Linked DNA regions of Saccharibacillus brassicae. The protein of the gene in region 1 interacts with the protein of each later gene in a pairwise test. Links are inferred from orthologs where the notes say so. Each region holds a gene or a part of one and is shown on either strand. Other genes may lie near its edges.

Region 1 (4,923 bases):
TTCGGGAACTGCGGCCACGGGTTGGCCAGAATGTCGCGTTCCAGCGGCGCTTTGTTGTGCGTGCCGAACTGGGTAATGCTGCTGCAGCCGTGACGCAGCGAAGTCGCCACGCAGTCGGAACCGGTGTCGCCGCCGCCGATGACGATCACGTCTTTGCCCGCCGCCGAAATGTATTCGCCGTTTTCCAGATTGGAATCAAGGTAACTTTTGATCGTTCCGTTCAGGAAGTCCATCGCGTACGTCACGCCTTTGAGATGGCTGCCTTCGATGTTGAATTCACGCGGTTTCGTTGCACCGCCGCAAAGTACGACGGCGTCGAATTCGTCCGTCAGCTGCTGCGCCGGAATGTCTTTGCCGATTTCCGTCGACGTAATGAACGTGATGCCTTCGGCCGCCAGCAGGTCGACGCGGCGCTGCACGATGTCCTTTTCGAGCTTCATGGACGGAATGCCGTACGTCAGCAGGCCGCCGATGCGGTCGGAACGCTCGTAGACGGTCACGGAATGTCCCGCTTTGTTCAGCTGCGCCGCGCAGGCCAGGCCCGCAGGTCCCGAGCCGACAACAGCAATCTTTTTGCCGGTGCGGTGTTTGGGCGGTTCGGGCTGTACCCAACCTTCCGCAAACCCTTTTTCGATAATCGCTTCTTCGATGCTCTTGATCGTAACCGGCTGGCCGATCAAGCCGACGGTACAAGAACCTTCGCACGGAGCCGGACAGATGCGGCCGGTAAATTCCGGGAAGTTATTCGTTTTATGCAGACGGTCGAGTGCCTCTCTCCACAATCCCCGATAGACCAGGTTGTTCCACTCCGGAATCAGGTTGTGCACCGGGCAGCCGGAAGTGCCGCCGCTCATGTTCACGCCCACGTGGCAGTACGGCGTTCCGCAGTCCATGCAGCGCGCTCCCTGCGTACGCAGTTCTTCTTCCGACATATGTTTATGGAATTCTTCCCAATCTTTGATGCGTTCAAGCGGATTGCGATCCGTTGGCAGCTGACGCTTATATTCCATAAATCCAGTAGGTGTAGACATCGAACGTTTCCCCCATCCGCATAAGTTCTTGATTTTTGTTCTCTATTCTATCACAAGCGATATATTTCAACCATAATATCATTTTTCGTTCGTCATTTGAAATAGATTATACGGAAATTAATTTGCATTTTGTGTAGAACGTTCGTAAATCTCAAAAACGTAACGGTACGTGTTCTTCTCGTCCTGCACGCCTTCTTCCGTGTGCACGAGCGTCCAGCCCGACCAGTCTAGCTCCGGAAAATGCGTGTCCCCTGCAAAAGCTTCATGTACCCGCGTCACGCGCAGCCGATCGGCCAGCGGCAGGAACAGCTCGTACACCTGCGACCCGCCGATGATCATCACTTCTTCCCCATCTGCGGCAGAGAGCGCTTCTTCGGCCGTATGCACAACCTGCGCCCCTTCCGCGGCATAAGAAACATCGCGCGTCAGCACGAGGTTCGGACGATCTTTGAGCGGTCTGGAACCGAACGACTCCCACGTTTTGCGTCCCATCACTACCGGCTTGCCCAGCGTTTCGCGTTTGAAATAAGCCATATCGGCCGGCAGGCGCCACGGAAGCGTGTTATCCCGACCGATCAGCCCGTTCTCGTCCTGGGCCCAAATAAGCGTAATTGTCGGCATAAGGCCCTCCTAGATCGCAATCGGCGCTTTGATGCCCGGCTGCGGATCATAATTTTCGAACACGAAATCTTCGTAGCGGTAATCGAAAATGGAATCCGGCTTGCGCACTATGCGCAGCTGCGGCAGCTCGCCCGGTTGTCGCTGCAGCTGCGTACGGACCTGCTCGATATGGTTGGAGTAAATATGCACGTCGCCGCCCGACCAGACGAACTCGCCGACTTCAAGGCCGCACTGCTGCGCGATCATATGGGTGAGCAGCGCATAGCTCGCAATGTTGAACGGCAGGCCGAGGAACGTATCGACGGAACGCATCGTCAGCATGCAGGAGAGCTTGCCGTCCGCCACGTAGAACTGGAACAGCAGATGGCACGGAGGAAGCTTCATATTGTCGATCTCGGCCACATTCCAGGCGCTTACGATATGGCGGCGGGAATCGGGATTGTGCTTGATCGAATGGATCACCTGCGAGATCTGGTCGATCTTCCGGCCGTCCGGCGTCTCCCAGGCGCGCCACTGCGAACCGTATACCGGTCCCAGCTCGCCGTTCTCGTCGGCCCATTCGTTCCAGATCCGCACCCCGTTTTCCTGCAAATAGCCGACGTTCGTATCGCCTTTGAGGAACCACAGCAGTTCGTGTACGATCGACTTCAGATGCAGTTTTTTCGTTGTCAGCAGCGGAAAACCTTCCGTCAGGTCGAACCGCAGCTGGCGGCCGAATACCGACACCGTGCCGGTCCCTGTCCGGTCTCCTTTTTCCGTCCCGTGATCCAAAATATCCTGCAGCAAATCCAAATATTTACGCAAAAAAAGCCACCTCTGTTCCAGGGCATTCGTTCTCTTCTCGCGAGAAACCGCCCTTATTCGTCGTTCTTATTTTGTAAAGCCGAAAGCAAATGCTCGTTCGTCTAGTTTATCACGTCCGCCGCAAAAAAGAATAGGCCCCGCGAGGATGAAAAAACCGAATTCACCGGTAAATTTCATCTTTTTTCGACAAAGAAATTTAAGGCGCACATGAAAAAGCGGACGCCTGTAGGCGCCCGCTTTGCTTGGGCAAAATTCGGGGAGTCCGAGTAAAACGGGAATTCCGAACTTTGCTTTTATGAATTCATACTTTTGAAATTAGCGTTTTTTAGGAGCGATTGCGTGGATCGGGTTACCCAAAACCAGCTCGGCCGCTTCCATCACGATTTCGCCCAGTGTCGGGTGAGCGTGGATAGTCAGGGCCAAATCTTCCAGGGTTGCGCCCATTTCGACGGCGAGACCCATTTCGGCGATCATGTTCGTCGCTTCCAGACCGACGATTTGGCTGCCCAATACGACGCCGGTGCTTTCTTCGGCTACGATTTTCACGAAGCCTTCCGGATGGTTCAGCGATACGGCACGGCCGTTGCCGCCGTAGCTGAATTTACCTGCCACGACGTTGAAGCCTTTTTCTTTGGCTTCTTTTTCGGTCAGGCCGACGCTGGAGCATTCCGGATCCGTGAAGACCACGGCAGGCATGCACTTGTAATCGACGACAGCCGGATGTCCGGCAATCGCTTCGGCAGCCACTTTACCTTCGTACGAAGCTTTATGTGCCAGCGCGAGGCCAGGCACGATATCGCCGATTGCGAAGATATGCGGAATGCTGGTACGGCCTTGTTGGTCGACTTTGATCAGGCCGCGCTCGTCGAGCTCAACGCCGATCATGTCCAGACCCAGTTCGCCGTCGGTGTTTGGACGACGTCCAACCGTTACGAGCAGGTAGTCAGCCGTGATTTCCTGGCTTTCTCCGCCTACCGAGAATTTCACGGTTACGTCTTTGTCCGTTTGCGTTGCGCTTTCGGCTTTGGCATTCGCGTGAATCTCGATGCCGTTTTTCTTCATGGTTTTCGACACGAGGTTCGTCATGTCTTTGTCAAAACCAGGCAGAACCGTGTCCAGACCTTCGATGATCGTCACTTTCGTGCCGAACTTCGCGTACATCTGGCCCAGCTCGGCACCGATATAGCCGCCGCCGATGACGATAAGGCTTTTCGGAATCTCAGGCAGGTTCAGCGCTTCGGTCGACGACAGGATGCGTCCGCCGAACGGGAAAGGCTTCAATTCGATCGGACGGGAACCCGTCGCGATGATGCAGTTCTTAAAACGGTAGCGCGGCGATTCGTGATCGTTGAATACGCGTGCTTCGTTTTCGTTGATGAACATGCATTCGCCGTTGAAGACTTCAACGTTGTTGCCTTTGAGCAGTCCGCTTACGCCGTTCGTCATTTTCTTGACGACGCCGTTTTTGAACTCTTGGGTTTTGGCGAAATCGACTTTAACGTCGCTTGCCGTAATGCCGAAAGCTTCGCCGTGCTGCGCGTTTTCGAAGCTGTGCGCAGCCGAGATCAGAGCTTTGGAAGGAATACAACCGCGGTTGAGGCAGACACCGCCGAGTTCGGCTTTGTCCACGATCAGAACCTGTTGTCCCAGTTGAGCGGCGCGGATGGCGGCTACATAGCCGCCGGGTCCGGCACCGATTACCAATGTGTCAATATCCAGGGAAGCGTCTCCTACTACCATTGTTTATACCTCCATTACCATCAGCTCGGGATTAGCGAGCAGGGATTTAAGATAGTTCATGCAATTTTGTGCAGTAGCGCCGTCGATCAGACGGTGGTCGAAGCTCAGGGACAGAGCCATCATCGGAGCGGCTACGATTTCGCCGTTTCTTACGATAGCTTTTTCGCTGATGCGGCCCGTACCGAGGATTGCCACTTCCGGATAGTTAATGATCGGCGTGAAGAACATGCCGCCTGCGGAACCGATATTCGTGATGGAGATCGTGCTGCCTCTCATCTCGTTCGGAGCAAGCTTGCCGTCGCGGCCGCGTTTGGCCAGATCGCTGATCGATTCCGCGATCTTGAACACGCTTTTGCGGTCGGCGTCTTTGACGACCGGTACGATCAGACCGTTTTCGGTGTCTGTCGCGATGCCGATGTCATAGTGCTTTTTGTAGACGATTTCGTTGGCCGCTTCGTCGATCGAAGCGTTCAGAGCCGGGAATTCGCGTACAGCGGCAACCAGAGCCTTGACGATGAACGGCAGGTAAGTGACTTTGATGCCTTTCTTCTCGGCCAGCGGTTTCATGCGGGTACGGAAAGCGACCAGTTCGGTTACGTCGACTTCGTCCATGATCGTAACGTGCGGAGCCGTGTAAGCCGATTTGACCATCGCGTTCGAGATGGCTTTGCGGATGCCTTTGAACGGTACGCGCTCTTCGTCGGCAGCGGATGCCGATGCTGCAGGC
Region 2 (9,626 bases), 610 kb from region 1 along the record:
CTGCCGGATTCATACGGGGTTTCACGTGCCCCGCACTACTCGGGATCCGTCTCGGAGAGAGCTTGCTTTCGGCTACAGGGCTATCACCTGCTGTGGCGGGTCGTTCCAAACCTCTTCGCCTACCAAACTCCTTTGTAACTCCATGTGAGACGTCCCACAACCCCAGAGAGCAAGCTCTCTGGTTTGGGCTGTTCCGCGTTCGCTCGCCGCTACTGACGGAATCACTATTGTTTTCTCTTCCTCGGGGTACTTAGATGTTTCAGTTCCCCCGGTCTGCCTCTGCCGAGCTATGAATTCACTCGATCAGTAACTGGGTATGAGTCCAGCTGGGTTCCCCCATTCGGAAATCTCCGGATCAACGCTCACTTACAGCTCCCCGAAGCACTATCGCGGTTCGTCGCGTCCTTCGTCGGCTCCTGGTGCCTAGGCATCCACCGTGCGCTCTTACTTGCTTAACCAAACTTCATTTGGAACTACGTCTTCGTAAGAAGAATAGTCCAGACGCGAAGTTTTTCGTTTCGGTATCCAGTTTTCAAGGAACAACTTTTGGGTGCATCACTTCGTGTGGATCAAAAGTTGTTCTCGCGTTAAGCGAAAATCTCTTGACCTTCCCAAGTGAATCCAAAAGGAATTGAAAGAGTTCCCTCTCTCAAAACTGAACAGTGAGTTAGAGTGTTTCTATTTTTTATCTCCCTAGAAAAGCGGGACTGAATGTCTCCGTTGCAGGAAACGATTCTCCATAGAAAGGAGGTGATCCAGCCGCACCTTCCGATACGGCTACCTTGTTACGACTTCACCCCAATCATCTATCCCACCTTCGGCGGCTGGCTCCTTGCGGTTACCTCACCGACTTCGGGTGTTATAAACTCTCGTGGTGTGACGGGCGGTGTGTACAAGACCCGGGAACGTATTCACCGCGGCATGCTGATCCGCGATTACTAGCAATTCCGACTTCATGCAGGCGAGTTGCAGCCTGCAATCCGAACTGAGACCGGCTTTCTGGGATTGGCTCCACCTCGCGGCTTCGCGACCCTCTGTACCGGCCATTGTAGTACGTGTGTAGCCCAGGTCATAAGGGGCATGATGATTTGACGTCATCCCCGCCTTCCTCCGGTTTGTCACCGGCAGTCACTCTAGAGTGCCCATCTTAAAATGCTGGCAACTAAAGTCAAGGGTTGCGCTCGTTGCGGGACTTAACCCAACATCTCACGACACGAGCTGACGACAACCATGCACCACCTGTCTGGCATGTCCCGAAGGAAAAGCTTATCTCTAAGCCGGTCATGCCGATGTCAAGACCTGGTAAGGTTCTTCGCGTTGCTTCGAATTAAACCACATACTCCACTGCTTGTGCGGGTCCCCGTCAATTCCTTTGAGTTTCAGTCTTGCGACCGTACTCCCCAGGCGGAGTGCTTAATGCGTTAACTTCGGCACCCAGGGTATCGAAACCCCGAACACCTAGCACTCATCGTTTACAGCGTGGACTACCAGGGTATCTAATCCTGTTTGCTCCCCACGCTTTCGCGCCTCAGCGTCAGTTATAGGCCAGAAAGTCGCCTTCGCCACTGGTGTTCCTCCACATCTCTACGCATTTCACCGCTACACGTGGAATTCCACTTTCCTCTCCTACACTCAAGCGGGCCAGTTTCGGATGCGAATCGGGGTTGAGCCCCGATCTTAAACATCCGACTTAACCCGCCGCCTGCACGCGCTTTACGCCCAATAATTCCGGACAACGCTTGCCCCCTACGTATTACCGCGGCTGCTGGCACGTAGTTAGCCGGGGCTTTCTTCTCAGGTACCGTCACTCCGGGTGCAGTTACTCACCCGGACGTTCTTCCCTGGCAACAGAGCTTTACGATCCGAAAACCTTCATCACTCACGCGGCATTGCTCCATCAGGCTTTCGCCCATTGTGGAAGATTCCCTACTGCTGCCTCCCGTAGGAGTCTGGGCCGTGTCTCAGTCCCAGTGTGGCCGTTCACCCTCTCAGGTCGGCTACGCATCGTCGCCTTGGTGAGCCATTACCCCACCAACTAGCTAATGCGCCGCAGGCCCATCTCTCAGTGACAGCTTGCGCCGTCTTTCCTCATTCTCCGATGCCGGAAAATGATGTATCCGGTATTAGCATCCGTTTCCGGAAGTTATCCCAGGCTAAAAGGCAGGTTGCCTACGTGTTACTCACCCGTCCGCCGCTAACTGTCAGAGAAGCAAGCTTCTCATCCAATCCGCTCGACTTGCATGTATTAGGCATGCCGCCAGCGTTCGTCCTGAGCCAGGATCAAACTCTCCATTAAGGTGCAACCTCTGTTGCACCCGCGACTCCGATTAGAGACCCCATAGGGCCTGGATTCGGATAAAGCGGATGGTCTTGAAGTTGACTTGTCAAGAAAGCACCATGTGCTCGTTCTAGCTAGACGCTGGAACTGCAAATCGCTTTGCCCAAAGGGGTCAGCAATTTTCGTTCCGGCTGGCGGGAACTAAAGTTCCCTATATTCACTCTAAACCGTCTTAGGCTTCAAGATTCAGATCCGAAGATCAAACCCCTTCGCTAAGCGCGGTTCCTCGAATCACTTGGCCCGGCTGGGTTCCATGATTCTCGTTACTCACTGTTCAGTTTTCAAAGAACAAACTCACAATCTACTGAGATCTTACTCTGTCCAATCACCGTCACGCTCTCTCGAAATTCCGTCAAGCAAACACTTGCTCGGCGACTAGATTTATATCTTATCACCTGCTTGCTAAGTACGCAACCCCTTTTTCAAACTTTTTTCTCGTTTTTTGCTTCGACCTTTATCTTCCTTATGATGTTCGAACTTATTCGGCAGGTTTGTCGCCAGCGAAGAAGTACAAAAAACGATCTTGAGTTATAATGATACAAAAGGTGAGTTGGGCGCCGCAAACGAAGTGTACATCTATTAATAAGCTTTAGCTTCATAAATGAAACGCTTTCTTTTTAACCTTATTACATATTTTTCAATTTACCAAAGGAGGCTTCCATGTTTAAGTCCGACCGCTTCGCTCGAATAAGCTTACATATTATTTTCGTTCTTGTCATCCTTTTTCTTTTAACGCAGATTCCGGGTATCCTGGCTCCTCTCAAAGCGGCTTTCAGCTTAATCTTTTTTCCTATAGTGATGTCTTTATTCCTCTACTATTTGTTCAGGCCGATCATTCGCAGGCTGAATAAATGGCATATTGTGCGTCCCTGGTCAATTCTGCTGCTTTATGCGGCTGCGGTAAGCATCTTTGCCGGATTCGCGATTTGGGTATGGCCGATTCTGCGTTCGCAGTTTGTGAACTTCAACAGCAATCTGCCGCAGTTGGCCCAGAACTTCTCCAATCAGCTTCAAAGACTGATGCTGCATTTGCAGGAACAAGAAATCTGGGGCACGCCGATCAACGATATCGATGTCGGGATCGATCTGCCGCAGCAGCTGTCGGGCTATCTGGAAAACTTCATCAATTCCGCTACAAATTCGCTTAGCAGTGCTTTTTCCGTGGTCGCTTGGGTATTTCTCGTCGTCTCGGTCGTTCCGATGATTCTGTATTTCATGTTAAAAGATGATCGAAAAGGCTATGCGTTCCTGCTGAAAACCGTTCCTGTCAAATATCGGCCTACTTTCCGCCAGATGGCGATGGCTATTGACGGCGCGCTGAGCGGCTTTATCGTAGGGAGAGTGATGTTGGCGACGTGCGTCGGCGTATTCGACCTGATCGGCTTTTTGATTATCGGCATTCCGTATCCGCTGCTGCTTGTGCTGTTCATTATCCTGACGGACATGATCCCTTATATCGGCGTGTATCTGGGTGCGATTCCGGTCGTGATCGTCGGCTTTATCGATTCTCCCGCTTCGGTTATCTGGATCATTCTCGTTATCGTATTGGGGCAAATGCTGCGCAACAATCTGCTGTCTCCGGTCATTTACGGATCGGCGCTCGATATTCATCCGTTGACTACGGTGTTCCTGCTGCTCAGCGGCGGAGCGATCGGAGGATTTATCGCCATTCTAATCGTGATTCCTTCTTATATGGTCGTCAAAATTATTACCGTTCACCTGTATCGATACTATCGCGGTACGAAGAAAGCACGTCCGGACCTGTCCTGATCCTCGGCCTTCCCGTCGTCTTCCTTCTATATAACTAAAAAGATACAGCACCCTGCACAACAAAAAAAGCCCTTCTCGAACGTAACGTTCGAAAAGGGCTTTTCTGTATGCCTTGTGTCCAGGCAGGACGTAGGCTTAGCTCTCGATCAGGAGCGATTCCGGATCTTCAAGCAGTTCTTTGACTTTGACGAGGAAGCGAACCGCTTCCGAACCGTCGATGATGCGGTGATCGTAAGAAAGCGCCACGTACATCATCGGGCGATTCTCCATCCGTTCCGCGTCGATCGCAACCGGACGCAGCTGAATCTTGTGCATGCCCAGAATGCCGACCTGCGGCGCGTTGAGGATTGGCGTAGACAGCAGGGAGCCGAAGACACCGCCGTTCGTAATCGTGAACGTGCCTCCTTGCAGATCGGACAACGCAAGCTGGTTGTCACGCGCTTTGGTAGCCAGGCCCGCGATCGATTTCTCGATTTCGGCAAAGCCAAGTCGATCCGCGTCGCGTACGACCGGCACGACAAGTCCTTCTTTGGCAGATACGGCAATGCCGATATCATAAAATTTCTTGTAGACCACTTCATCGCCGTCGATCTCCGCGTTCACGGCAGGGAACGCTTTGAGAGCGCCGACTACCGCTTTGGTGAAGAACGACATGAAGCCGAGATTCACATCGAATTTTTGTTTGAACGCGTCTTTGCGACGTTTGCGCACGTCGAGGATCGCGGTCATGTCCACTTCGTTGAACGTCGTCAGCATCGCGGCGTTGTGCTGGGCTTCGACGAGGCGGGTAGCGATCGTCTGACGGCGGCGCGACATGCGCTGGCGCTCGATCGGCTTCAGCGGATCATTGGCCGCGGGTGCCGAGGCTGCTTTGGGCGCGGCGGCCGGTTTCGGGGCCGGCGCGCTCGGCGGCTGAGGCGCCGACGGATTCTGGGCGGCCGTGCCGCCTTCGGCGAACGATTTCACGTCGCCGGCATAGACGCGGCCGATCGGGTCGGCGCTCGGCACGCTGCCGAGCTCGACGCCGCGTTCGCGTGCAAGCTTGCGCGCGCCCGGGGAAGCTTTGGCCGAGGCGTCGCCGCTTTCCGCAGGAGGCGGGCTGACTGCCTCCGCGGCTTTGGGGCTGGTCGCCAGCGAAGCGGACGGAGCGGCCGCTTCCGGCGTCGGTGCGGCGGAAGCTGTCTCTTCGCCGATCGGAGCCGAAGCGGTGCCCGTCGTCGAAGATGCGCCGTCGTCCGTACGGATACGGCCGATGACTTCGCCGACTTGAACGGTGTCGCCTTCTTGGCGCAGCAGCGTTTCGAGCAGACCGCTCGATTCTGCGCTTACTTCCAGGTTGACCTTGTCTGTCTCGAGCTCCAGCAGTACGTCGCCCTGCTGTACGGCATCTCCTTCAGCCACGGTCCAGCGCAAAATGGTGCCTTCGGTGACGGACTCTCCCATTTCCGGTACTTTAATGTCGCTCACAGCGCTACCTCCCCAAACTCATTTGATTTTTTTTGGATGAATTTTGGCCCAGGGCCGTTTGGATGATCTTTTGCTGTTCGAAAGTATGGATGTGCTGGTAGCCGCTTGCCGGACTGGAACGTTCCGGTCTTCCCGTGTACGTCACTTCGATTCCTTTTGGAGCGACGGCCCGGATATTCGGTTCGATATAGCGCCAGGCGCCCATGTTATGCGGTTCTTCCTGAACCCAGTAGATCTCTTCCAGGTTCGGGAATCGCTCCAGGAAAGCGGACACTTCCCGTGCCGGGAACGGATACAGCTGCTCGACTCTGACGATGTGCAGCCAGCTCCAGTCGGCTTCCGGATCTTTCTCGATCGCGTCTTCGAGTTCGACCGCGATCTTGCCGCCTGTCAGCAGCACCCGTGTTACACGATCAGGCGCTTCGCCGAGGCCGCGCTGTTCCACAGTCGCATGGAACACACCGTCCGTGAACTCGACGGCCGGCGAAGCGACGCGCGGATTGCGGATGAGGCTTTTCGGCGACATGACGATCAGCGGCTTGGCATCTTCGCGGTTCGTCATGGCCGCTTGTCTGCGCAGCAGGTGGAAATACTGCGCCGCACTCGTAAGCGTCACGATGGTGCAGTTGTTCTCGCCGGCCAGCTGCAGATAACGTTCCAGTCTCGCGCTGGAGTGCTCCGGTCCCTGCCCTTCGTAACCGTGCGGGAGCAGCATGACCAGACTCGACTTCTGCGCCCATTTGGAACGTCCCGGCAGGACGAATTGGTCGATCAGGACCTGGCCCGCATTGGCGAAATCGCCGTATTGGGCTTCCCAGATTACCATCGTCTGCGGCGAATAGACGTTATAGCCGTATTCGAAGCCGATAACCGAAGCTTCGGAAAGCGGGCTGTTATGGATAGCGAACGAAGCGTTCGCTTCCGGCAGCACGTGCAGCGGACAGAACGTCTCGCCGGTCTTGGCATCGTGGAGCACGAGATTGCGATGCGCGAACGTCGCGCGTTCCACGTCCTGGCCGCTGATGCGGATCGGCGTGCCGTCGGACAGAATCGTCGCGAACGCCAGCGTCTCGGCTTGGCCCCAGTCCACTTTCTCGCCTTCGTCGAGCGTCGTCAGACGGCGCTGCAAAATGCGTTCAAGCTTCGGATACGTATTGAACGTGTCCGGGCGCTTGAGCAGATTTTCGTTGATCGAGCGCAGCTTGCCGAGTTCCACGGCCGTACCGACAGATTCGAGCGGCGTCTCGTCGATGCTGGAAGCGAACGGGAACGGATGGCTCTCGCCCTGCTTGCCGCTCTTCATCTCTTCGTACTCGCGCTTGAATACGTCGTTGATCTTGCCGCGCAGCTCTGCCAATCCGTCTGCCCCAATCACACCGCTTTCATGCAATTTTTTTGCAAAAACGGTCGCAGCCGTGTCGTGTTCCCGAACCTTTTTGTACACGAGCGGTTGGGTCGTTTCGGGATCGTCCGTCTCGTTATGACCGTATCGGCGGTAGCCGACCAGGTCGATCACGAAATCTTTTTTGAACGTCATGCGGTATTCGCACGCCAGGCGCGCCGCCGCGATGCAGGCATCCGGATCGTCCGCGTTCACGTGCACGATCGGGATTTCGTAGCCTTTGGCCAAGTCGCTCGCGTAGTGCGTAGAACGGGAATCGCCGCTTTCGGTCGTGAAACCGAGTCGGTTGTTGGCGATAATATGTACCGTTCCGCCATTCTGGTAACCCGGAAGCTGGTTGAAGTTGAGCGTCTCCGCTACAACGCCTTCGCCCGGGAAAGCCGCGTCGCCGTGCACGAGGATCGAAGCCGCGGCGTTTGTATTCTGCTTCGGATAACCGGGTACGCTCCGGTCTTCCTGGGCTGCACGCGCAAAACCTTCGACAACCGGATCGACGTACTCCAGGTGACTCGGGTTGTTCGCGAGCGTCAGGCGCGTCTTGCCCTGGTCGCCAATCGCCCTTTTCTCACCCAAATGGTATTTGACGTCTCCGGTCCAACCGAAGTTGATGCCCATCGAGCCTTCCGACGGCATGACGTCTTTGTTCGGCGCATGATGGAACTCCGAGAAAATGCGGCCGTACGGCTTGCCCAGCACGTGCGCGAGCACGTTCAGACGTCCGCGGTGGGCCATGCCCATCAGGACGTGTTCCGCTCCCGCTTCGGAGAAGCCGTGTACGAGCTCGTCCATGACCGGCACGAGCATATCGATGCCTTCGATAGAAAACCGTTTCTGGCCGACGAACGTCTTATGCAGGAACTCTTCGAACTGTTCGACCTGCACGAGGCGCTCAAGCAGCGTCTTGCGTTCTTCCGGGGACAATTCCTTGGCGGAATGCTGGCGTTCTTCGGCCTGCTGATTCAGCCAATCGCGTTCTTTCTCGTCGTGCACATGGGAAAACTCATACGCGGTCGTGCCGGTATAAATCTCCCGCAGCCTGCGGATCGCGTCCAGTCCGTTCGAAACGTCCTGCGGGGCGTCGTCCCAGATCAGCGAAGCCGGCAGCCAAGCCAGATCCTGTTCGGTGAGACCGACTTCCTGCGGTTCGAGGAACGAGACTTTGGGTTTCTCGTCAAGTCCGATCGGATCGATATCCGCGGCCAAATGGCCGTAAGTGCGAATGTTCCATACCAGCTTGCTTGCTGCAACCGCTTTCTTTAATGATTGCGAATCAAAGCCCGTTTGACTGGTTTCGGCAGAGGCCGAAAGTCCCAAAGCGCGATGCTGAGGCGGTGCGCCGAAGCGTTCGAACAACTCCCGATAGGAAGGTTCCACCGATTCCGGATTCTCCTGATAACGTTCGTACTGCTCCTGTACGTATCCGAGATTCGGACCGTAATACTTTTCCCATGGCTCGTGCGTGCTCGAAAACTGTTTCGCCATCGCTGCCACCCTCCGTATTATGTTTGCAAAAGCCGATTCAAATGCCGGTAAAATACTTTTTACGAATTAGTGAACAAAATGTTTACTCTTCGATTGTAACGCTTTTTGCTAGCAAGTTCAATTTGTTTGGCAAGTTCCTTGCTAATTTTTTGGTACATCTCGCTCCGCCATGTAAGCGTTCGCTATTGCAGCGGCAATCGACGCTCCGGTCATCCGAAAAACCGCGCGGTCAATCTTTGCGCGCGGCATCGGCTGCCCGAACGTCGACGGCTAGGGTTGGGCTTCAGGCCTCTTTCTCTTTTGCCTGAATTACTTGCTTTTGGAAGATTTCCCGTCTCTTTCCCGGTGCAGTTCCGGCAGCAGATTTTGAAGTTCCGGTACCGGCGGCGGGAATTCGAGATCCAGCTCTTCAAGCGTATCGACCGCGATTTGCAGCACCGCGAGATCCCGTATCGCCCGATCGTCGGCGGGAACGACGTGCCACGGCAGCTTTTTGCTCGCACATTCCGTCAATACGTCTTCGTAGCAGGCCTGATACTTGTCCCAATGTTTGCGTTCGGAAAGGTCGCTGGGATCGAACTTCCAGTTTTTATGCGGATTTTCGATACGGGCGATCAATTTGTCGAGCTGGAATTTTTTCGAAATATGCAAAAAGATTTTTACGACGGTTACGCCGTTTTCCATCAGCATCTTCTCGAAGTTGTTGATCTGCCCGAACCGCTTGCGCGCGCGCTTGTCTTCGATCGTTCCGTGCACGCGGCTGATCAGCACGTCTTCATAATACGAACGGTTGAACGCTCCGATATAGCCGAGTTCCGGCACATGGCGATGCGCTCTCCATAAGTAGTCGTGGCCCAGTTCCTCGTCGGTCGGCGCTTTGAAGCTGTGCGTCCGTACGCCCTGCGGATTGACCTGAGAAAAAACGTGGTTGATCGTGCCGTCCTTGCCGCTGCAGTCCATGCCCTGAAACACGAACAGGACGGCTCGGCTGCGCGAAGAAAATAATTTTTCCTGCAAATGTTCGAGCCGGCGGCTCAATTTTTTCTTTTTGGCTTCGATCTCTTCGTCGCCCGGACGTTCGTCCGCCCGGTAATCCGTATCGATCCGATCCAACCGTACCTGATCTCCCGTACATCGCTGCGTATTCAATTTCATCGCTCGCTGTCA

Evidence for each region.
Region 2: the proteins of lpdA (region 1) and odhB interact in binary tests that used the Escherichia coli proteins (3 or more experiments, as listed by UniProt). The link is inferred for Saccharibacillus brassicae from one-to-one orthologs.

Annotation. Positions count from the first base shown.
Region 1 is NZ_CP041217.1:5,398,518-5,403,440, forward strand. The notes cover bases 1,985-4,923. They hold lpdA (dihydrolipoyl dehydrogenase), read right to left. Parts: upstream 4,197-4,923; coding sequence 2,772-4,196; downstream 1,985-2,771. Other genes in these bases: FFV09_RS22565 (thymidylate synthase), read right to left, coding at 1,985-2,456; FFV09_RS22575 (2-oxo acid dehydrogenase subunit E2), read right to left, coding at 4,200-4,923. Also shown: FFV09_RS22555 (glutamate synthase subunit beta), read right to left, coding at 1-1,031; FFV09_RS22560 (dihydrofolate reductase), read right to left, coding at 1,149-1,652; more of FFV09_RS22565, read right to left, coding at 1,662-1,984. UniProt on the Escherichia coli protein: Lipoamide dehydrogenase is a component of the glycine cleavage system as well as of the alpha-ketoacid dehydrogenase complexes.
Region 2 is NZ_CP041217.1:4,784,607-4,794,232, reverse strand. What follows is about bases 3,410-6,219. They hold odhB (2-oxoglutarate dehydrogenase complex dihydrolipoyllysine-residue succinyltransferase), read right to left. Parts: upstream 5,576-6,219; coding sequence 4,244-5,575; downstream 3,410-4,243. Other genes in these bases: FFV09_RS20050 (2-oxoglutarate dehydrogenase E1 component), read right to left, coding at 5,580-6,219; FFV09_RS20060 (AI-2E family transporter), read left to right, coding at 3,410-4,108. Also shown: more of FFV09_RS20060, read left to right, coding at 2,999-3,409; more of FFV09_RS20050, read right to left, coding at 6,220-8,459; FFV09_RS20045 (PPK2 family polyphosphate kinase), read right to left, coding at 8,769-9,614. UniProt on the Escherichia coli protein: E2 component of the 2-oxoglutarate dehydrogenase (OGDH) complex which catalyzes the second step in the conversion of 2-oxoglutarate to succinyl-CoA and CO(2).